Regions from separate parts of the Candidatus Sarcina troglodytae genome, predicted to be linked through region 3. Evidence: predicted binding sites of a transcription regulator. Region 3 holds the regulator's gene; each other region holds the start of a gene.
What was found. The regulator LexA, encoded in region 3, represses DNA repair genes until DNA is damaged. The targets are predictions, from matches to a motif close to CNAACANNTGTTNG.
Positions count from the first base shown of each region.

Region 1: uvrA (excinuclease ABC subunit UvrA) is a predicted target of LexA. The motif match lies at 4,503-4,516, and genes of this name have one in related genera.
Region 2: recA (recombinase RecA) is a predicted target of LexA. The motif match lies at 6,245-6,258, and genes of this name have one in related genera.

Region 1 covers NZ_CP051754.1:162,681-170,948, forward strand. The annotation lists gene HH195_RS00795 (PDZ domain-containing protein) at 1-914, shown strand, start outside; gene uvrB (excinuclease ABC subunit UvrB) at 1,139-3,103, shown strand; gene HH195_RS00805 (hypothetical protein) at 3,159-3,731, opposite strand; gene HH195_RS00810 (transcription repressor NadR) at 3,866-4,381, opposite strand; gene uvrA (excinuclease ABC subunit UvrA) at 4,600-7,428, shown strand; gene HH195_RS00820 (ZIP family metal transporter) at 7,548-8,268, opposite strand, start outside.
Region 2 covers NZ_CP051754.1:1,485,195-1,493,462, reverse strand. The annotation lists gene dapG (aspartate kinase) at 1-979, shown strand, start outside; gene HH195_RS06680 (ClpP family protease) at 1,035-1,730, shown strand; gene HH195_RS06675 (DNA translocase FtsK) at 1,922-4,168, shown strand; gene rimO (30S ribosomal protein S12 methylthiotransferase RimO) at 4,237-5,571, shown strand; gene pgsA (CDP-diacylglycerol--glycerol-3-phosphate 3-phosphatidyltransferase) at 5,555-6,133, shown strand; gene recA (recombinase RecA) at 6,274-7,305, shown strand; gene rny (ribonuclease Y) at 7,653-8,268, shown strand, end outside.
Region 3 covers NZ_CP051754.1:1,093,390-1,101,657, forward strand. The annotation lists gene HH195_RS04865 (nitroreductase family protein) at 1-531, shown strand, start outside; gene HH195_RS04870 (hypothetical protein) at 697-1,587, shown strand; gene lexA (transcriptional repressor LexA) at 1,646-2,272, shown strand; gene HH195_RS04880 (hypothetical protein) at 2,293-2,685, shown strand; gene HH195_RS04885 (SRPBCC family protein) at 2,715-3,230, opposite strand; gene HH195_RS04890 (ATP cone domain-containing protein) at 3,423-3,710, opposite strand; gene HH195_RS04895 (YceG family protein) at 3,916-5,022, shown strand; gene HH195_RS04900 (hypothetical protein) at 5,053-5,895, shown strand; gene HH195_RS04905 (acyltransferase) at 5,945-6,673, opposite strand; gene HH195_RS04910 (HD domain-containing protein) at 6,666-7,151, opposite strand; gene HH195_RS04915 (ATP cone domain-containing protein) at 7,250-7,531, opposite strand; gene HH195_RS04920 (alpha/beta family hydrolase) at 7,616-8,268, opposite strand, start outside.

The DNA of each region.
Region 1 (8,268 bases), 930 kb from region 3:
CTGTTTTAAGTTTGATAAGTTTAATTTGTTCAAGGTTTAATGTTGGACGAGTTATTAAAATGCAGTTAAATATACCTAATATTATAATATTAATTAGTATTATTTCTATAGTTCAAGGAATACTTATAATGATTGATGGAAGAAAAGGTTATATTCCTGTTTTTACTAATAAAAATGATAAAATTTTGGGAGGATTTATTTTTAAAAGATGTTGGAGTTTACCTGTAGCATTTTTCATTATATTTAATTCTGTGAATGATTTTACATTGCAAAATATTGATTTTTCTAATATATATTCTTCGATAATAGGAAGGGATTTAATTCCCATAACTACCATGACAGCATTAGCTATTTTACCATTTTATGCTGTTATAGGATATGAGGCTGTTACCTTTACTAAAAATAAGGTGCAAAAAACTTTAATTTCTGGAGGTATAATGGTTGTATATGGTGGAATATTATTTTTAATATCTTTCTTTAGTAGATATAATGTAATGTTTGAAGTATTGTCTGTAATACTAATGTCGATTATTTATATAATTATAAAATACATAGAAAAGCATATTGAAAAAAATTCTAAACCACTTTTTGTTTCAGATGAAGAAGGAATTTGTATTTTAGATGTTGTTCCAAAATCTAGAGCTTTTAGAGAAGGCGTAAGAAGTGGGGATAAAATAATAGAGTTAAATGGCTTGAAACCTTTTAGTGAGAAAGAAATACTTAAATCTATAAGGGATAACTATATAAATACTACATTGAAGATTAAAAATATAAAGGGTGAAGTTAAAGAATACATTATAAGTAGTAAGAGTAAGTCTATGAGGTTTGGAGTGATTTTAGTTCCTGTAAATATAAGAAAAAAATATAATATAGATAAATTATTGAAATTATCAGAAATTAGAAAAAATGTTTAAATATTAATTTGATTAATTGTATTGAAGAAAGATGATTATTTTAAATTATTTAATCTTTAATATGATTTTTTATTTTTCAGTTTCATAATTAGTGTTAGTATAAAATAAGGGGTTTTTTAGAATAAGTTTAATTTTAAAAATTATTGGAGTAATAATATAAGTTAAAATAAAAGAAAGGAAAGGATGTGGATTGTTTAGTAGAAAAGGCTACTAAAGATTAAAATATGGGTGAATTTAAAATAAGTTCAAAATTTAAACCAAATGGTGATCAACCTCAAGCAATTGAAAGTTTAGTAAATTCAATAAATAGAATGGATTGGGGACAAACTCTTTTGGGTGTTACAGGGTCTGGAAAAACATTTACTATGGCTAATATAATAGAGAGAGAAAAAAGACCAACTCTTATACTAGCTCATAATAAAACTTTAGCAGCTCAGCTATGCTCAGAATTTAAAGAATTTTTTCCTGATAATATAGTTGAATATTTTGTATCATATTATGATTATTATCAACCAGAGGCATATGTTCCTCATACTGATACTTTTATAGAAAAAGATGCATCAATAAATGATGAAATAGATAAACTTCGTCACTCAGCAACATCGGCTCTTTTAGAGAGACGAGATGTTATAATTGTGGCATCTGTTTCTTGTATTTATGGTCTTGGTAATCCAGAAGAATATAAAAAACTTACTATTTCTTTAAGACCTGGAATGGTTAAAGATAGAGATGAAGTTGTTAAAAGACTTATAGAACTTCAATATGAAAGAAATGATATTGATTTTTCAAGAGGAACTTTTAGAGTTAGAGGAGATAATCTAGATATAATTCCATCATATTCATCATCTAAAGGAATAAGGGTAGAATTTTTTGGAGATGAGATAGAGAGAATAAGAGAATTTGATGTTTTAACAGGAAAAATTATAGGGAATAGAAATCATGTTAGTATAACACCGACATCTCACTTTGCTACAACTCAAGAAACGCAAGAAAAAGCTATAAAAGTTATAGAAGAAGAGCTTGAAAAAAGGCTTCAAGAATTAAATGAACAGGATAGAATTTTAGAGGCTCAAAGACTTAAGCAAAGAACAAATTTCGATATAGAAATGATAAGAGAAATGGGGTATTGTCAGGGTATAGAAAATTATTCAAGAATTTTAGATAATAGAGCTCCAGGGACTCCACCACAAACTTTAATAGACTTTTTTCCAAAGGATTTTTTAATGTTTATTGATGAAAGTCATGTAACTATTCCACAGGTGAAAGCCATGTATGCAGGAGATAGGTCTAGAAAAGAAAGTTTGGTTGAATATGGATTTAGGCTTCCTTGTGCATTTGATAATAGACCTTTAAAATTTGAAGAATTTGAAAAGAAAATAAATCAAGTTGTTTTTGTAAGTGCAACTCCAGGAAAATATGAATTGGAACATTCTAAAAACATTGCAGAGCAAATAATAAGACCAACAGGGCTTTTAGATCCTGAAATAATAATAAAACCAACAAATGGACAAATTGATGATTTATATGGGGAAATTAATGAAACTATTAAAAAAGGTTTTAGAATTTTGATAACTACATTAACTAAGAAAATGGCTGAGGATTTAACAAAATATTTAAAGGAATTAAATATAAAGGCTGTCTATATGCACTCAGATGTAGATACCATAGAAAGAATGAAAATAATAAAGGATTTAAGGCTTGGCAAGTATGATGTTTTGGTTGGAATAAATCTTTTAAGAGAAGGATTAGATATTCCAGAAGTTGCATTGGTAGCGATTTTAGATGCTGATAAGGAAGGATTTTTAAGGTCTGAAACATCATTAATACAAACAATAGGTAGAGCTGCTAGAAATGCGGAGAGTAAAGTTATAATGTATGCAGATACAATAACTAATTCTATGGATAGAGCAATAAAGGAAACTGAAAGAAGACGTGAGATTCAGAAAAATTATAATAAAGAGCATAATATAGTGCCTAAAACAATAAAAAAGGAAGTAAGAAAAGTTATAGAAGCTGTTGAATTAGAAGAGGTTAAGCCAAGCAAATTTAATAAAAAGGAAAAAGTTTTAGATAAGAATAAACTTATTAAAGAATATGAAAAAGAAATGAAGGAAGCGGCTAAAAATCTTCAATTTGAAAGAGCTGCAGAACTTAGGGACATTATAAAAGAACTTAAAAAAGATGTATAACAATAAAGAATAGGCTAATTTAATATAGCTTATTCTTTTAATTTTTATGCTTCATCTAATAAGCTATTAAAGCATTTGAAATAGATTTAGAATAGTTACAAACTAGTCCTTCATAAATTATCTCTTTATTATTAATATCTAATAAATCTTTAGGGCTTATTAATGCAGGAGGTTTATTACTTTTGTAAATAGAACTTTTTATAAGAAGTTCTGAAACAAATTGTGAGCAAAAATAATAATAGTCTTTTTCACGAGGTTTATCCCAATAAGCAGTAAAAACTCCTAAAAAGTTATATCGATATTTTTTTTGTTCTTCCATGAATATATTCAATTCTTTTTTTAATGTTTTAAGTTGAGTTTCAGAAACTTTAACTTTATATATCATGCATTCGCTATAAGGAAATTTAGTGAAAATTCCACCATTTATATTTTCTTTAATTAATCCAGCTATAAAAGGATTATCAGGATTAATTCTACCGAAGGAATACATAACATTTAAACTAGAATCAAAACTAAGAGATACATGGGCATATTTGTGGCTAAGTCCAAAATTTATAACTCTTGAAAATAACGTGCCTGTTTTTGAAAATACTAAGTAAATATGTTTTTTTGAACTAATAATTACCACCCCTTTTGCTTATAAATTAATAATCATATAATTATAATTTTACATAATTATTACAAAAATATCAATTAATATATTGTAAATATTATTTTTATACTAAACATAGATGGAATTAGGAGTAGTAATTATTAATTGTTTTATAGTAAGTATCCTTTTTTTCTAAGTGAATTTAGGATATTATTATAAATTTCTTCGTTTTCGCATTTTATAGTATGAAGATGTATTCCTTGTGTGAGTTTGGATAACATAGGAGAATCTTTAGATTTTAATTTTTTTATAAAATCTAGAATATGACGTCTAGAGGATAAATGTAAATCTCCTGTTAGTTGTCCGTAAACTGGATGCTCTATTATTACGTTAATAACAGTTGCACCTTCATCTATTATGATATTTAATTCATCTTCCATATTTTCTTTAGTATGTCTGCAAGCTATAGTTTTTAATAAAAATTTATTATTTTCTTTACAATTATTTATAATGTAGCCCCTAGCTGTTGAAATTATATTAGAGCCAGAAGCTCTTAAAAGTGCAACATCTCCAACTATAAGTTGGCGACTTACATTTAATTCTTTTGCTATATAAGAACCACTAAGTGGTTTTTTTGATTCTTTTATCATTAATAAAATTTTTTTACGTCTTTCGTTAGCGTTCATATTTTTCTCCTTAAAATTTTAATAATAATTATTTAAATTAATTATACTATATATAAAAATATTATTTTAATTTATTTTGAATTTGACATGATAAGCTAACAAGCATAAAATAATTAGTAATCGAACTTATGTTTGCATATTAAATTTAATATAATTTAAAAAATTTTTAATATAAATTAGTTAAAAACAAACTTTTTAATATAGATAAGGAGTAACAAATGAAAGATGTAATTGTTGTAAAAGGAGCTAAAGTTAATAATTTAAAAGATATAGATTTAAAAATACCTAGGGATAAATTAATAGTATTTACTGGACTTTCAGGATCAGGTAAGTCTTCTTTAGCTTTTGATACTATTTATGCAGAAGGGCAAAGAAGGTATGTAGAGTCTTTATCATCCTATGCAAGGCAGTTTTTAGGTCAAATGGATAAGCCAAATGTTGAGAGTATTGAAGGGCTATCACCGGCTATATCAATAGACCAAAAGACAACATCAAAAAATCCACGTTCTACTGTCGGAACTGTAACTGAAATTTATGATTATTTAAGACTTTTATATGCTAGGGTTGGAATTCCTCATTGCCCTAAGTGTGGAAAAGAAATATCAAAACAATCTGTAGACCAAATAGTAGATTCTGTTATGTCTTTATCTCATAGAGAAAAAATTCAAATTTTAAGTCCAATAATAAGGGGCAGAAAAGGAACTCACGAAAAAGTATTAGAAAATATAAAAAGGCAAGGATATGTTAGGGCTAGAGTTGATGGCATTATTTATGATTTAACAGAAGAAGATGTGAAACTTGAAAAAAATAAGAAACATAATATAGAAGCTGTTATAGATAGATTAATAGTTAAAGATGGGATAGAAACTAGATTAGCTGATTCAATTGAAATGGCTTTAAAGTTAGCTGATGGATTGGTTATTATAAATTTAATTGATAAGGAAGAGGATAAGTTGTTTAGTGAAAATTTCGCTTGTCCTGATTGTGGTATAAGTATAGATGAGTTAGAACCAAGGTTATTTTCATTTAATTCACCTTTTGGAAAATGTGATTATTGTGATGGACTTGGGACTTTATTAGAAATAGATGAAAACTTAGTTGTTCCAAATAAAGATTTATCAATAAGAGAAGGAGCTATATCCACTTGGGGAGATGCTAGGCTTAAAAAAGATTCTTGGACTTATGCAGTTTTAACCGCATTAATGAATAAATATAATTTTAGCTTAGATACAAAGTATAAAGATTTATCCAAGGAAGTTCAACATGTTCTTATGTATGGATTAAATGGAGATAAAATTGCTGTAACTTACATAAAAGATGGAGTAGAATCTGTTTATAATCATTCCTTTGAAGGTGAAATAAATAGTTTAAAGAGAAGATATATGGAAACAAATTCTGATCTTATAAAGACAGAAGTAGAAAGATATATGAGTGATAATCCATGCCCTAAATGTAAAGGCGCTAGACTAAAATCAGAGGCGTTAGCAGTAACTATTGGTGGCAAAAATATAACTGAATTTACTAAGATGTCTATTGGAGAAGAACTTGATTTTATAAATTCTTTAGAGTTTTCAGAGAAAGATACAATAATAAGTGGTCAGATAATAAAAGAAATAAAAGAGAGATTAGGTTTTTTAATAAATGTTGGATTAGATTATTTAGATTTAGCTAGAAATGCGGGAACATTATCAGGTGGTGAGGCGCAAAGAATAAGACTTGCAACTCAAATTGGTTCTCAACTTATGGGTGTTTTGTATATTTTGGATGAACCATCAATAGGGCTTCATCAGAGAGATAATGATAGACTTATAGCAACCTTGAAAAAATTAAGAGATGTAGGAAATACTTTAATTGTTGTTGAGCATGATGAGGATACTATAAGAGAGGCTGATTATATAGTAGATATTGGTCCTGGTGCTGGAGAACATGGTGGGGAAGTTACTTTTGCAGGAACATATGATGAAATTTTAAAAGATAAAAATTCATTAACAGGAAAATATTTAACTGGACAAGAAAAAATAGAAGTTCCGAAGGAAAGAAGAAAAGGAAATGGAAATTTTATTACTATAAAAGGTGCAAGAGAAAATAATTTAAAAAATGTTAATGTCAAAGTGCCTTTGGGGACTTTAACAATGATAACAGGAGTATCTGGTTCTGGAAAAAGTACATTAACAAATGAAATTTTGTATAAAGGTCTTAATAAAATAATAAATAAATCTAAATATATTCCAGGAAATCACAAAGAGATTTTAGGATATGAGAATATAGATAAAATAATAGATATTGACCAAAGTCCAATAGGTAGAACCCCAAGAAGTAATCCTGCTACTTATACAGGAACATTTGATATAATAAGAGAATTATTTTCTCAAACTCAAGAAGCTAAAATGAGAGGATATAAGCCAGGAAGATTTTCTTTTAATGTTAAAGGAGGAAGATGTGAGGCGTGTAGTGGTGATGGAATAATAAAAATAGAAATGCAATTTTTATCTGATGTTTATGTGCCATGTGAGGTTTGTAAGGGAAAAAGATACAACAGAGAAACGTTAGAAGTTAAATATAAAGGTAAAAATATTGATGATATTTTGAATATGACAGTAGAAGATGCTTTAGAATTTTTTGAAAATATACCAAGAATAAAAAATAAACTTCAAACTCTTTATGATGTGGGTCTTGGGTATATAAGGCTTGGACAACCATCTACTCAGCTTTCAGGAGGAGAAGCTCAAAGAATAAAACTTGCGTATGAACTTTCAAAGAGAAGTACAGGTAAGACTATGTATATTTTAGATGAGCCAACAACAGGTCTTCATATTCATGATGTAAGAAGACTTATAAAAATTCTTCAAAGATTAGTTGATGGAGGGAATACGGTTGTTGTAATTGAACATAATTTAGATATGATAAAATGTGCTGATTATTTAATTGATTTAGGACCTGAAGGTGGAGATAAAGGCGGAAAGATAGTTGGCTGTGGAACGCCTGAGGAAATATGTAAGATTAAAAATTCATATACAGGAAAATATTTAAGTAAATATTTAGAATAAATTATGCATTAAAATAAAGCAATATATCATAAAAATTTATGATATATTGCTTTAATTAATAAGTGTATCTTAAGTTTAATGAGTTTTTGTAAACTTATTATAATAATTAAATTTTATATTTATCCAAGAGCTACATCTAAAATCATCATAACAATAAATCCCAAAATTAATCCGATAGTAGTTAAGGTTTTGTTTTCTATGCATGATTCAGGTAAAAGTTCTGAACCTACGACAGAAATCATAGCGCCTGCTGAAAATGCTAAAAGTATTGGTAAAACTGATCTTGCAGTTAAAGCGGCTAAAGCACCAAAAACTCCTGCAATTGGTTCAACTAATCCTGAGAGTTGTCCATAAAAGAAACTTCTTTTAACAGATAAACCTTCTTTTCTAAGAGGGAGTGAAACAGCAGCGCCTTCAGGGAAATTTTGAAGTCCTATTCCAAATGCTAGAGTTATGGCTGCTACTATGCTAGTTCCAGGGATTCCTGCTGCAACACCACCAAATGCAACCCCAACAGCTAAACCTTCAGGTATATTGTGAAGTGTAACTGCTATAACTAAAAGAATGCTTTTTTTATACTTACTTTCGCTAGATAATTTATTGCTATCATATCCTAGTATTTTTCCATAAGAAAACTTGTCCATAAATTTATCAGCAAAGATTATAAAAATTCCTCCAAGAAGAAATCCTATGGATGGAATAATAAATTTATTAACTGAAAGTTCTTGGCACAGTTCAATAGACGGCATAAGTAAAGACCAAAAACTTGCAGCAATCATAACACCTGCACTAAAACCTAACATAGAATTTAAAAATTTTTTATTTACCTTTTTAAAGAAA
Region 2 (8,268 bases), 390 kb from region 3:
TATGAGTTGTGGAGAAATTATAAGCACTGTTGTCATGAGTGATTGTTTGTTTGAGCATGGGATAGATGCAGTACCTTTAACAGGGGGGCAAGCTGGAATTTTAACTGATAATAATTATTCAAAAGCTGATTTTTTAGATGTAACTCCCAAAAAAGTTTTGGAAATATTAAATAAAGGAAAGGTTCCTGTAGTTGCAGGATTTCAAGGTAGAGATATTGAAGGGTATTTTACAACTTTAGGAAGAGGTGGTAGTGATACATCAGCTGCTGCTTTGGGTGTTGCTCTTAAAGCTTGTGAAGTTGATATATATACAGATGTTGATGGTATAATGACGGCAGATCCAAGAATTGTATCAACTGCTGAGCTTATAGATAAAATAAGTTATAATGAAGTGTTTCAATTAGCAGATCATGGAGCAAAAGTAATTCACCCAAGAGCGGTTGAAGTTGCAATGCGTGGTAATGTTCCACTTGTAATTAAAAATACTATGTCTTCTAGCGAGGGAACAGTAATAGATAGTGTTGGGGATACTGAAGATACAAGATTTTTAACTGGAGTAACGCACACTTCAGGTAGAATACAAATTTCAATAAAGCTTAAAGATAACTTAAATAATGAAAAATATAAGAGTATTTTAGAAATATTAGCTCAAAATAAAATAAGTTTAGATTTAATAAATATTTTTCCGAAAGAAAAAGTCTTTACGATAAGTGAAGAAGTTCGAGATACATTTAGAAAAATAATGAAAGAAAATAAATTAAAGTATACTTATATAGATGAATTAAGTACAATAGCAGTTGTAGGTTCAAAAATGAAGGGTATTCCAGGAGTTATGGCTAAAATAATAAGTACTTTAGATAAATATAACATAGAAGTTTTGCAAACAGCAGATTCTCATATGACAATATGGTGTTTAGTAGAAACTAAAAATGTACGAGATGCTATTAATGCACTTCATAAAGTTTTTATTGAAAAATAGAATAAAAGGCAAATCTTTCGTATAAACTAAATGTAGTTTTAGGAGGAAATGCTAAATGAAAAATGAGAGTAAAGAAATAAAAAATGAAAATTTAGAAGAAATAAAAGAATTAGGTACAACTGTTCCAAAAGAAGACAATCATTCAAATATACAAGTTGTAACAATAATTGGTCAAATAGAAGGACATAATGTTCAACCACCACAAAATAAAACCACTAAATATGAACATATGATACCTGAAATAATTAATTTAGAACAAAATGACAATGTGGAAGGGATACTTTTTGTTTTAAATACAGTAGGTGGAGATGTAGAGGCAGGTCTTGCTATAGCTGAAATGATTAGAAGTTTGAGTAAGCCTACTGTATCTCTTGTAATTGGAGGGGGACATTCTATAGGGGTTCCATTGGCAACATCATCAGATTATTCGTTTATATGTCCATCTGCAACTATGATAATTCATCCTATCAGAATGAATGGCTTAATTATAGGTGTGCCTCAAACATTTGAATATTTTAATAAAATGCAAGAGCGAATAAATGATTTTGTAGTTAGGACATCAAATATAAAAAAAGAAAAATTAAATGAATTGATGTTACAGACAGATGCGCTTTTAAACGATATGGGAACTATATTAATAGGGGAAGAAGCTGTAAAGTGTGGCTTAATTAATGAAGTAGGTGGCGTAAAAGATGCATTAAATAAGCTAAATGAATTAATAGCAGATTCTAAAGAACAATTAAGACCATAGGATTTCCTATGGTTAAGTTTTTGCATATAAAAGGTTTTATGTATGTATCATAGAATTTATATAAAGTAAAACAAGTAAGAGGTGATAGGGTGGCTACAAAAAAGAAAAAAAGCAAGAAAAATGTTAGTATAATAGATAAGTATTTAAAAGAAATATACGGTGTTATTTGGATAGGGATAAGTATTATTTTAATGTTTAGCCTTTATACGAATTGGGCTGGATATTTAAGTGTAATATCTAAAGATATCTTTGTGAATCTTCTAGGGGTAGGAGCTTTTACATTACCTATATATATGATATATGTGATAATTAAATTAAATTTTCTAAAGGAAAAAAAAATACTAAATGCTAAGTTTGTGGGAGTTACGATAGTTGTTATAACTACAATGTTATTAATTCAATTGTTGGATATGAAAAGTATAGATACAAATAATTTTATGAATGCAATATCTAACATAATCAATTCTCAAAATGAGATAACTGGAGGAATAATAGGCTTTATAATAGTGTTTCCTATATATAAATTAGTTGGAAGTATAGGACTTTACATAATATTTATAATTGCATATTTTATTGCGTCAGTTCTTATTTTTGATTATAGTATAAATGATTTGAAAAAATTATTTAAGTTACTAATTAACAATAAAACTAATGTTAGAAATAGTGTTTCTAAAAAAGGTAGAAGTGATTCTAAAAAAATAAAAATTAAAGTAAATAATGAAGAGAGTGAAAAAGAAGAGTTTCTAAAAAATATAGAGAGTAAAATAAAAATACTAGATTTTATGAAGAATACTCCTAAAAGTTCTATTGAATTAGAAGAAAAAAGTGAGATAAAAATAAACACTGATTCTAGAGAAAATGCAGATATTAAAGTGCAACATCATAAATTAGATGATAAATTTAAAACTCAAAAAATAAAAAAAATAGAAGGAAATTCACCAATAAGAGGAAATGAAGATGTAATAAGTAAAACGCAAGAAATTCAAAGTAAAACGTATCAAAATAAGAAATATGTTAGACCAAATGCGGACCTTTTAAATATAAACACTAATTTAAAGCTAGATAAAAATGAAAAAAAAGAGCTTTTGGAAAATGCTGATAAATTAGAAAAAACTTTATTAAGCTTTGGAGTAGAGGCTAAAATTCTAGAGGTTACAAAAGGACCGTCAGTGACTAGATTTGAACTTCAACCTAAAGCTGGTATAAAGGTTAGTAAAATAGTTAACTTGTCAGATGATATAGCCCTTGGGCTTGCTGCTAAAGGAGTTAGAATAGAAGCTCCAATTCCAGGTAAATCAGCCATAGGAATAGAAGTTCCAAATAAAGAACAGACTCCGGTATTTTTTAGAGAAATCTTAGAATCTAATGAATTTAAAAACAATAATTATAAAGTTGCTTGTGCACTTGGAAAAGATATTACTGGTAAATGTATAGTAACAGATATTAGCAAGATGCCTCATGTTTTAATTGCAGGGGCGACAGGTTCAGGTAAAAGTGTTTGTATAAATACACTTATTGTAAGTATATTATATAAATATTCGCCAGAAGATGTTAAGCTTTTAATGGTAGATCCAAAGGTTGTTGAACTTAATGTATATAATGGAATTCCACATCTTTTAATTCCAGTAGTAACAGATCCTAAAAAGGCGGCTGCAGCTTTAAATTGGGCAGTAAATGAAATGACAAGGAGATATAAGCTTTTTGCAGATAATGGAGTTAGAAATGTAGATTCTTACAATGAATTGGTTAAAAAAGGAGTTGTAGAAGAAAAACTTCCTTATATAGTGATAATAATAGATGAACTTGCTGATCTTATGATGGCATGTCCAAGGGATGTAGAAGATTATATATGTAGGTTGGCTCAAATGGCAAGGGCAGCTGGTATGCATCTTGTAATTGCAACACAAAGACCATCAGTTGATGTTATAACAGGTCTTATAAAGGCAAATGTACCATCTAGAATATCATTTGCAGTATCTAGTCAAGTAGATTCAAGAACTATACTAGATTCAACAGGGGCAGAAAAACTTTTAGGTAAAGGGGATATGTTATTTTATCCAGTTGGAGAATCAAAACCTAAGAGAGTTCAAGGAGCATTTATATCAGAGGAAGAGGTTGAAAATGTTGTATCTTTTATAAAGGATATAAAATCTGATAGTAAATGTGAAAGTGAGATATTAGAGTATATAAATTTTGCTAGTGATACATCTATTAAGAGTAATGAAGATTGTGATGAACTTTTAGATGAGGCTATAAAAATAGTAGTAGAAACAGGACAAGTTTCAACATCATATCTTCAAAGGCGACTTAGAATAGGATTCAATAGGGCGGCAAGAATAGTAGAGGAACTTGAAAAAAATAGAATAATATCTGCTAGAGATGGAAATAAACCAAGACAGGTACTTATGTCTAAAGAGGAATTTGAAAATATAAAATAAGTTCTTGTTTAAATTATAAAAGAACTTTAAAATATAGAATGTATATTGAAACTTAGGAGGAGAGAGAGTTGACAAAATATAAAGTTGGAATGGTTAGCCTAGGCTGCGATAAAAATAGAGTTGATTCAGAAATTATGCTAGGGCAAGTAGAAAGGGAATATGAATTAACTAATAATCCTAAAGAGGCAGATATAATTATAGTAAACACTTGTGGATTTATAGAAAAGGCTAAACAAGAATCCATAAATACTATATTAGATATGGCAAAATATAAAATAAAATATAAATGTAAGCTTTTAATAGCTACAGGATGTTTAACTCAAAGATATGGAAAAGAGCTTTTAGATCTTATGCCAGAGCTTGATATAGTCTTAGGAGTTAATGATTATGAAAAAATAAATAAGGCTATTGAAGGATTTATAAAAGAGAATAAAAAGATTTCTTCAACAAACTTTACTAATGAAGGAATAAATGAAGGCAAAAGAATAATAACAACTAATAAGAGTAGTGCTTATTTAAGAATAGCAGAGGGTTGTAATAATTTTTGTACTTATTGTATAATTCCCAAAATAAGAGGAAAATTTAGGAGTAGAAAAATTGAAAATATAATAGAAGAAGGGAAAATTCTTGCAAATGCAGGTGTTAAAGAAATAATACTAATAGCACAAGATACAACCAATTATGGTATAGATTTATATAATGAGAAAAGGCTTCATATAGTTTTAAGAGAATTAAGTAAAATAGAAGGAATTGAATTTATAAGAGTTATGTATTGTTATCCTGAGGCTATTTATGGTGAATTAATAGAAGAGATAAGTAAAAATGATAAAGTGTGTAAATATTTAGATCTTCCAATTCAACATATAAGTAATGATATATTAAAGAGAATGGGTAGAAAGACAAGTAAAGAAGAAATTATAGATAAGATAAAAACATTGAGAGAGAATGTTTCTAATATTGTATTAAGAACATCATTAATAGTTGGATTTCCAGGGGAAACAGAGAAAGATTTTAATGAATTAAAAGAATTTTTAAAAGAAATGAAGTTAGATAAAGTAGGAGTATTTACATATTCACAAGAAGAAGATACACCAGCTGCACTAATGGAAAATCAAATAGATGAAAAAATTAAGCAACAAAGGGAAAAAGAGCTTATGGAGGTTCAAAAAGAAATATCTAAAGCAATCAATAAAAGTAAGGTCGGAAGAACTTACAAAGTATTAGTAGAAAGTGAAAATAGTGATTATTTTATAGGAAGAAGTTATGAAATGGCTCCAGATATTGATGGATTAATTTATATAAAAGAGAAAAATTTAAAAGCTAACAAATTCTATGATGTAAAGATAAAAGAAGCATTAGAGTATGATTTAATAGGGGTGGTTTTAAATGAATCTTGCAAATAAGCTTACACTTTTAAGAATATTTTTAGTACCAGTATTTTTAATATTTTTCTTAGTAGAAGGAATAGATTATGGAACAATAGTTGCAACCATAGTGTTTATTGTTGCTTCTATAACAGATCAATTAGATGGTCATATAGCAAGGTCTAGAAATCAAATAACAACGTTTGGAAAATTTATGGACCCATTAGCAGATAAACTTTTAGTTACAGCAGTCTTTGTATGTTTAGTTCAAATAGGTATGATTCCTGCTTGGGCAGTTATAATAATATTATCTAGAGAGTTTGCAGTATCAGGTTTAAGAAGTATTGCTGCTTCAAATGGATTAGTTATTGCAGCTAGTTGGTGGGGAAAAATAAAAACAGTAACTCAAATGCTAGCTATATTATTATTTTTATTAACTGTTAATATAATGACTATTGGAAATACTAATTTATTAGTTAATTTTTTCCCGGGTTTTCTTGTTGCATCTAATATAGTCTTTTATATATGTGTTGTAATAACAATAATATCAGGAATAGATTATTTTATAAAGAATAGAAAAGTTATAACTTTTGACAAATAATGGTTTATAAATAAAAAATATGGGAATAATAAAATATAAAGTGTTAATTATTTAATGCTTTATATTTTCTTTTATATTGACATTTTTAGGGGTATACTCTATAATCAATATAGAACTTATGTTCGTAGTAGGAGGATTTTATGGCTAAAATAGATGAAAATAAATTAAAAGCTATTGAGATGGCAATGGGTCAAATCGAAAAACAATTTGGAAAAGGTTCAGTTATGAAACTTGGGGAAGATGCTACAGCAAATATAGATGCAGTATCTACCGGGTGTTTAGATTTAGATATAGCTCTTGGAATCGGAGGAGTTCCAAGGGGAAGAATAATAGAAATTTATGGACCAGAAAGTTCTGGTAAAACAACTATTGCATTGCATGTTGTTGCAGAAGCTCAGAAATTAGGTGGAGCAGCAGCTTATATTGATGCAGAACATGCATTAGATCCAGGATATGCATCAAAGCTTGGTGTAGATATAGATAATTTAGTAGTATCACAGCCAGATACTGGAGAACAAGGTTTAGAAATTGCAGAAGCTTTAGTTAGATCAGGGGCTATAGATGTTTTAGTTGTAGATTCAGTGGCGGCTCTTGTTCCAAGAGCTGAAATAGAAGGTGAGATGGGAGACTCTCATGTAGGTCTTCAGGCAAGACTTATGTCGCAAGCTCTTAGAAAATTAGCAGGTAGTATAAATCAAACTAAATGTGTTGCAATATTTATAAATCAGTTAAGAGAAAAAGTTGGAATAATGTTTGGAAACCCTGAAGTTACGCCAGGTGGAAGAGCTTTAAAATTTTATGCATCAGTTAGAATGGATATTAGAAGAATAGATTCAATAAAGCAAGGCGATGCTATAATGGGAAATAGAACTAGGGTTAAAGTAATAAAAAATAAAGTTGCACCTCCGTTTAGACAAGCTGAATTTGATATAATGTATAATGAAGGAATATCTAAGACAGGAAATTTAGTAGATGTAGGTGTAAAAGAAGAAATAATTCAAAAGAGTGGAGCTTGGTTCTCTTATGGAGATATAAGACTTGGTCAAGGTAGAGAAAATGCAAAGCAGTACTTAAAAGACAATGAAGAGATAGCTTTAGAAATTGAAAGAAAAATAAGAGAAAAGCATAATCTTCCAATGTTAGAAGTAGCAGTTTCTAAAGAAGAAAAATAATTTTAAATGAATACGTGCTATATCAAAGTTTTCAAATAATAATGTAAAATATGTTAAATACAACATAATTATTTACATAAAGATTTCTTTGATATAGTTTTTTTATTTTATAAGATATTAATTTTTTAAGAAGATAGAATAAAAAGATAAAAAAGATTTATAATATAAGTAAAAATATACTAAACATAATATAAAGCTAGTTATGTAGCACCTTGACACAAAGATAAATTTACTATACAATAATAACAAATACTGGTTTATCATGTTCAATAAGAATTACAGTGAGAATATATTATGACACCTTTCTATAAATATTTAGTTTATAATATTAACAAGGAGGTGTTCATATGGATGATATAATTATAGCGATAATTATAGCAATTATTATATTAATAGTTATAGGATTTATTCAACGCGCTATGATAAATAAGGCTTCAAAAAATAGAATTGAAAGTTTACAAAAAGAAGCTGAAGGAGTCTTAGAAGATGCGAAGAAGGAGTCTGAAGCATTAAAAAAAGAGGTAATATTAGAGGCAAAAGAAGAAGCTCATAAATTAAGAAATGATTTGGAAAAAGAATCTAGAGAGAGAAGAAGTGAACTTCAAAGGTTAGAAAGAAGATTATTACAAAGGGAAGAATCTTTAGATAAAAAAAGTGATTTATTAGAAAAAAAAGAAGAAGGTCTTAATGATAGAGTTATTGAGATAGAGAATATTGAAAATGGTGTAAAATCTCTTTATGAAGAGCAAAGAAGCGAACTTGAAAGAATTTCAAATCTTACCACAGAAGAGGCTAGAAAAATTTTATTAGATCAAGTTAATAGAGAAGTAAAACACGAAGCAGCAATAATGATAAAGGATGTTGAATCTAAAGCAAAAGAAGAATCTGATAAAAGAGCTAGAGAAATAATAACAAACGCTATTCAAAGATGTGCAGCAGATCATGTATCAGAATCTACAGTGT
Region 3 (8,268 bases):
GAGAGAAGAAGTATTCGTAAATTTAAAGATAAAAAAGTAGATAGAGAAATAATGAGGGAAATTGTAGATATTAGCAGATGGGCACCATCCTGGGTAAATTATCAAATAGCAAGATATACGTTAGTTGATGATGAAGAAATTATTAAAAAGCTTGCAACTGAAGGTGTTAATGGATTTGTTTATAATATTGATACTTTAAAAAATGCCAAGGGTGTTGCAATTCTTAGTTTTGTTAAAGGCAAGAGTGGAAAATTAGATTTAGAAAAGGATGATTATGCAACATCAAAAGCAAATGTTTGGGAAGTGTTTGATGCTGGTATATCATGTCAAACATTTTGTTTAGCAGCTCATGCAAAAGGTATAGGAACTTGTATTATGGGTGTTATTGATGAAAAATCAATTTCTAAAATTATAAATTTACCTCAAGAAGAAACAGTAGCTGCACTTATTGTATATGGATATGAAGATGGACATCCATCTCCAACACCAAGAAAAGATATAGATGAAATAATGCGTTTTGTAGACAGATAAAATATAATTAAACAATATCGGATATTAAGATTAACTTAGTATTCGATTTTTTTATAAATTGTATAAATAATATTAGGTGTTGTAATATAACAAATTATAATGTATACTTTTGTTTATGAGTATTACAAACTTAGTATTACATAAAGTAATACATATAGGAGAAGTATGGAGAGTAAAAATAAAGAACTTAAAATAAAATCTTTTAGAGTTGATGAAGAAACTTTTGAAAAATTTAAAAATATAGCTTCTAGTGAGTTTAAAGGTCAAGGACAGTGTTTAGAAGCACTTATAAATCTTTACGAACTTGAAAATTCAAAGGCTTCTTTAGTTGAAAGAAAGCTTGAGATTGAATCATTTCAAGATTATTTAAATAAAATAAATCAATTATTTTTGACTTCTCTTCAAATGAGTAAAGATGCTGAAGTTAGATTTAAGGATGAATACATAAAACAGCTTAATATAAAGAATAAAACTATAGAGGGACTTCAAAATAGAGAAAAACAACTTTTTGAAAAAACAAAATTCCTTGAAACTTCTAATAAAGAATTAACTTTTTTTAAGGGGGAGTTAGAAAAAGATAAATCAACTCTTTCTCAATTAGTGTCTAGGAATCATGATACATTAGAAAGTAATAGACGTGAAATAGAAAGACTTAAGGAATATAAAAAATTTAAAATTGAAAATGAAGACTTAAAGAAAGAAAATCATTCCTTAAAAGAAGAATTAAACAGAAAAATTAATGAAAATAAGAACAAAGCTTCAGAAATTGAAATCACAAATAGAGAAGTTGAATTTTTAAAAAATAGAATAGATGAACTAAAAAAAGAGGTTTTATCTTATAAAGAGCTTGCTTCGGCTATTAAAAATGAGCATTCTAACGAAATAGAAATTATAGAAAAGAAATATAATAAGATTATAGAAAAGGAAACTAAAAAATTAACAGAGTCTTTTAATAAAGAATTAGAACTTGAGAAAAAATCATTTGCTTTAAATTTAAAAATCTTAGAGGAAGAAAAGCGTATTTTAGAATTAAAACTTAAAAATCTTGCCAAATAGAACGTAAGTTTGCCACATTTACTACGCTGTGTTAAAATACTTATAGATTAAGGAAAAAATGGAGGTGAAATTAGTGATGGAGCTTAACGAAAAACAAAAAGAAGTTTATGATTTTCTTTTAGAATTTACTAAAACAAATGGATACCCACCATCTGTGAGAGAAATCTGTAAAGCAGTTTCTTTAAAATCAACATCCACAGTTCATGGGCATTTGAAGCGTTTAGAAAAAAAGGGTCTTATATATAGAGATCCAACAAAACCTAGAGCTATTGTTATTAATGAAATATCATTAAATAATAATGCAATAAATACTTTAAAAATACCTATAGTAGGAAATATAACAGCAGGTATGCCTATCTTGGCTACTGAAAATATAGATGGCTCCTTTGAGATTTCACTAAATTCCATAAAACATGATAATAATCTTTTTGCATTAAAGGTTCAAGGACACAGTATGATAAATGTTGGAATAAATGATGGAGATTTAGCAATAATTGAGCAATGCAATTTTGCAGATAATGGAAAAATTGTTGTGGCGCTTATAAATGATGAAGCTACGCTTAAAACTTTTTATAAAGAGAAGAATCATATAAGACTTCAACCAGAAAATAATTCAATGGAACCTATAATAGTTAAAGATTGTTCTATTTTAGGAGTTTTAGTTGGCATATTTAGGACGTTTTAATTTAAATAAGAGGTGAAAAGATGGAAAATTTTAATGATGATTTTTGTGATATTGGACTAGATAAAATTTGTGATAATTGTGGTAAATGTTTAGAACTTGAAGGTGTAGATACAAAAGCTATAAATCTTCAAGAAATATCAAAAATTGTAGAAGAAAAATATGAATTGAATGATAATTTAGAATCAGAAGAAACAATAATAGAAGAAGATGAATTATCTTACGAGAATGATGAGGTTGAATCTTTAGATGATGATATAGACTGGGAGTTAAAATTAAAAGAGTTAGATAGTGAATATGAAGATGCATTTGAGCATATTGAGTATATTGAAGATATAGATTTAAATGATGATTTGATTTTAGAAGAAATGACAGATGAAATTTATCCTGGAGTTAGAAGGATAAAGAAAAAATAAGCTATGAATTAAATTCATAGCTTATTTTTTTATTTTAAATTAGTTTTAGTTGCATTGACTAATCCATCCAACCAATCTTGATGTCCATTTATCATTGGATTAGGTTTTGTTTGAGCTAATTCTTTTGCAGGTTTTCCAATTTGAGATTCTTGAGTTAATATACGAACTCTCCCTTCGGAAATATTTTCAATAAGCCAAGCATGGTATACATCTAATTTGGTGTCTTCAGTTTCTCCAGACCAACCATGCCATGCTACTCTAGCTGGATTTCCATTTATAGGTGGAATGTATTCTAATACCTCAGCTTCGACTCTAAATCCAAACGTATTAAACCTAAACCTAGCATTAGTAGCTAAATTGGGACCTGATATATTATAAAAATGAATATCAGAAGAGTTGTTGTAATATTTAGGCCACATAGATGTGTTATTTAAATATTTCCATACCTCTTCAGCAGTCATATCTTTAATAATTTTTTCGTTTGATACGAAATTATCTGTTGTTCCTGGTAAGTATTTTTTTGGCCATAAAATTTCATTCATCATGTTTTATTACTCCTTTAATTCAAAATTATTTTTAATACTATGTAAAAGTTAATTAATTATAATATTATTTTATCAGTAATTTTCTTAAAAGCAAGAACGTACTTTTTTGTAATATACTATCTAAAATAATAGTATAAATTTTAGAGAATAAAAAAGCCATAGAATGCCTATGGCTTCTTTTTCTTAATTTGGTTAAGAGTATTTTCTAAAATTAGTATCCATATAAGATGTAGCTATATCTTTAAAACCTTCGTTAACTAAAGCACAATAAACTATTCCTTTAAGTTCATAAGCAGATGTTACACGACTTGGATTATTTTTATGAATATTATTTATTATATACAGTATTTCATTAATCAAAGATTTAATATCTGAATCTGTTAAGGAAATATTTGCATTTAATGCTGAATTTAAGATGCTTGTTTTTATTTTATTAACTTCAAAATCATATATAAAACCATTTCTTTTTCTTACTTTCATATTATCCCCCTTGTTAATTGAAATTATTACATATTATAGCATAAAAATAAAATTCATACAATAAAATCTTGTAATTGATTTCTTAGTTAACAAGGCTGATAAAAAATGATATTATATTATAATAGAATAAAAAGTAAGATTTTAGAAATAAAACACACGATTTATATAAATTTTTATTTTCAAAAAAGAAAGGTGGAATTTTAAGATGAAAATGAAAACACAAACAAAAAAAATCCAAGAAGATTTAGAAGGATGTGTCTTACCTGAAGGTTTAGGTTACAAGAGAGGATATTTTAGAGATATGAAAAAACAGCTAGTTACATTAGAGTGTATAGAAGAAGATATAACAGCTGCATTAAATGAAGCTATAATAGTTAGACCTTGTTATGATGGTGAAAAAGAGTATATGCAAATTCCATTGTTTTTTGAAGTAATAAAGGGTGTTCATTTGGAACCTTATAGATATGCTAAATTGTTAGATTTTTGTAAAACATCTTCTAATAGCATGTATGTACAAAATATAAAAGAACTTTTTGAAGATGAAGCCGAAACTACTTTAAGCTTATTAGATGGAATTGATATAGCAGATAAATTAAATGGTAAAAGCTTAGATAAAGAAAAACTTAATGAAAACTTAATGAAAATTTTAAGTTTACACACTCAAGGTTATGTTCCATTTAATGAAGAAATTAAGGAGTTTAATATTGATGAAATATTAAACCCTAGTGATGAACTTGTTAAAGAATATGGGATAATAGATAATTTAGGGAAATTCACAAAAATAGTTAGAAAATACCTTGTAGAAGAATTAAACAGATATATCATGAGTAAAGATATTGTTAAAGATATAGACAAATATGAATATATAGAATTATATAAATCAATAGGAAAATTAAAGCAAAGTATAGTAGATAAAATAAATAATTATACAATTTCAAATATACCACCAAAGATAATAATGTTTAAAGAAAATCAAGAAATTATAAAAAAAGATGAAGCATTACTTTTAGGCTACCTACATAATATAGGATTTGATGTAATAGTGTTTATTCCATCTGCAAATGATGGATTTATGGATGTATTATCAGAAAATATATATTCAGAATTAAAATTACCACAAATAAATAATAAAGTTAATAAAAATTATATAGAAAAATTAGGAGAATTATTAAGAGGTAAGGCTTTAGTAGATGAGGATATCGTAGCTGGATTAACAAATTTTAAATATGATTCATCTATTGAAGATTATAAAAAATTATTAAAAAAATCAGATGCAATATTTAAAAAGATGGAAAAGAAATTGTTTTTGTAGTCTAAGTTATTTAGGAGGGAGAGGAATCTTGTGATGGGAAATGGAGAAACAATATATAGATATTTAGATAAAGCTTTTGTAGTTAATTTACTAAATAGCGATGAAGAGGCGATTGAGAAACTAGGAATTAAAATAACTTTATTAGAAAATTTATTAAAAAAAGATGTAAAGAAATATAGCACAGAACAAGAAAAAAGAGAATGTATAGAAATTTATTCTAATATTATAAATGAGTTAAGAAATGTTATATATGAGTATAATTTAGCTAAAGGAATAAATGTTACAGATGAGATATATCAAGATTCAGTAAAGCCTAAACTGTTATATGAAAATAATTTAATAAGAGGAATGGAATATATGAGAACTGCATTTCCTCCTTTAGATAAAGATTCTTTGGTAGATTATTTAGATAATTATACTAGATTATTATGTAAACATAAGAAAGAAGATAGATATTCACATGAGGTATGGTTTAAAACGAAAATGTGTTTAAAATATTTAGATGGAATATTATTTGGTTCTGATGATTCAAGAGATAAAACTAATTATGATTCAATGACATTAGAGAATTATTTAGAATTTATGTTAAATGAAAATTTAATAAAAAACGATCCATCTAGATATGTAAGATATATAAAAAGGTATAAAGTAAGCCATGGACAAAAAAATGGTGAAAAAGAAAATTTATTTAACTCTAAAAAAATGCTACAAGAATCACTAGAAAATACGATAGATCCACAACAGTATAAATATGAAATGGATATGAAGAAAAATATAGTACCAAAACCTAAAAAATTAGATGGAGTTATATCAGTAGCTTTTATAGCCATAGCAATAATTGTAATAATATTATTATTTTATTATATGGTATAAGAATAAAAACAAAAATGAGAAGGAGATTAAACCCCTTTTCATTTTTTAGTTATTTTAAATTCATATAATCTTCATAACAGTTTAAACATCTAGCATTCCAATTAATGTTTTTCTTAATTATTTTAGCTGGATTACCTGCAATAATAACATTAGATTCATCAAATTTTCTAGTCACTAAGCTGTTCCAACCAATAATGCTGTCATCTGATATTTTTGTATTCTTTCCAATCTTAACATCTTTTCCAATCCATACGTGATTTCCAATTTCAATACTTTTACCATAATTAAGAGGATTACCATCTAAGTCTGTAATGGTATGAGCGTCAGTGCACCACACATCAATTCCCCAACTAAACATGCAGTTATCTCCAACTGTAATAGAAGAGGAGCTATCTTGAAGATACATGCGAACACCATTAATTAAAATATTATTTCCTAATATAACTTTACAATTATTTGCATATCTTAATGCGTGTGGATCTATCCAATTAGTTGCTGGTCCACCTATTGACAAGGATAAACCATTTATACCTAAAGCTTCATTATACCCAAAAGTAACATCACCCATTTTAACTAGATTATTATCACCTACAATTGATATAGATAATCCTTTATTTGATAAAATATTTAAAATATCCTCTTCTGACTTGGCAAATAAAATTATTTTGTTATTATTACCTAATATATTAATATTAGATTCATTTATTTTATTATCATTTAATTCCAAATAATTTATTTCATCTCCATTAGAAAATGTAAAAATTATTTTATTATCCATAAATAGATTTTAATAATGAAGTACCTGTTGTTGTTTTGAAAATATTATTCATTGTGTTTTCAATATTGGATTTTGAATATTTACTTTCTTCAGCATTAACTATATAGTCAGCTTCAATTAAAATTTGGTGTGCTATGTCTTTAATATCTTTAAAGGTATGATGATGACCAACTAAAAAAATTACATGATTAATAAACTCATCAGAATATCCTGTATCTTTTAAAAATTCTGCTGTTAAAATCTCGCCCTCAATTTCTTGATATTTGCCATTTGTATTTCCATATTTTTCACGGCAAAGAGGGCAAGCGATATCATGAACTATTGCTGAGACTTCTAATATAGTTTGAGTTTCTTTATCTAAATTTTCACACTCCCCAATAACTTTGGCATAAGCGTATACTTTCATAAAATGATTTATATCATGTAAATTTCCTTTAGAATAATCAATCATTTTTTTTACTATTTCTGAAACTGTCATAATAACTCCTTTCGATTGCATAAAAAATTAGTGTTATTATAACATTGTTATAATTTCATAGCAATAAAAGATTTCTTTTAAATACTACTTACCAATAATTATTTTCTAAAATCAATATCCATATAAGAACTAGCTACATTTTTAAATCCATGTTTAACTAAAACATAATGAATTATGCCTCTAAGCTCATAAGTTGATGTAATACGTGATTTATTATTTTTATCAATAGTATTTAGTATATGAAATACTTGATTAACTATCAGTTTTATATCTGATTGTGTTAATAAAATATTTATATCACTAGCTGAATTTAATATACTTGTTTTTAATTTATCTACATTAAGCTCATATATAGAACCATTTCTTTTTATAACTTTCATAATATTTCCTCTTTAATCATTTACTATATCATATGATTTTTAAGTAATTTTCGAAATAGTATATTTAGCTTTTTAATAAAAAAATCAACTTAATTTATATTGCATTTCAATAGGGTTATTAATATTGTTTAGAAAATTTATAGTACATTTAGAAGCTAGATTTATCTGTTTTTCATCACTTATTGTCGCTTTGTTATCACCTGATTGCTCTCCATAGCTTCCAAATTGAGCATGATTTCCACCTTTAATTTCAATAAACGTAGAATTTTTAGGCAGATTTGGACCTTTAATATTTTCTAGCTTTGCAACGCCATCTAAATCTCCGTATATACTTAAAACATCTTTATTATAATCTTTAAATTTATTTTTAGCTGGATACGATGCATAAAATACAACGCTATTAATTTTGGAATCTTTTAAAGCATAATTGCTAGCCATAGCTCCACCAAGTGAGTGTCCACCAATAGCCCATGTATTTATATTGTCAAATCTGTTTATAATATCTTTAGCTTTATTTGGAGAAAATATTGCTAAATTTAAAGTCATAGGAGCAATTACAACTAAAAAACCTTCCATACATATTTTTCTACATAAAGGGGCATAGGCTTCTGGTTTTATTTTAGCTCCAGGATAGAATATAAAACCATTTGAAGGGGTTGTGTTATTTGGAGTAAACACAATAAATTTATTATCTTTAGTTATGGTTACTAAATTGTCACTCAACATAGATATGGTTG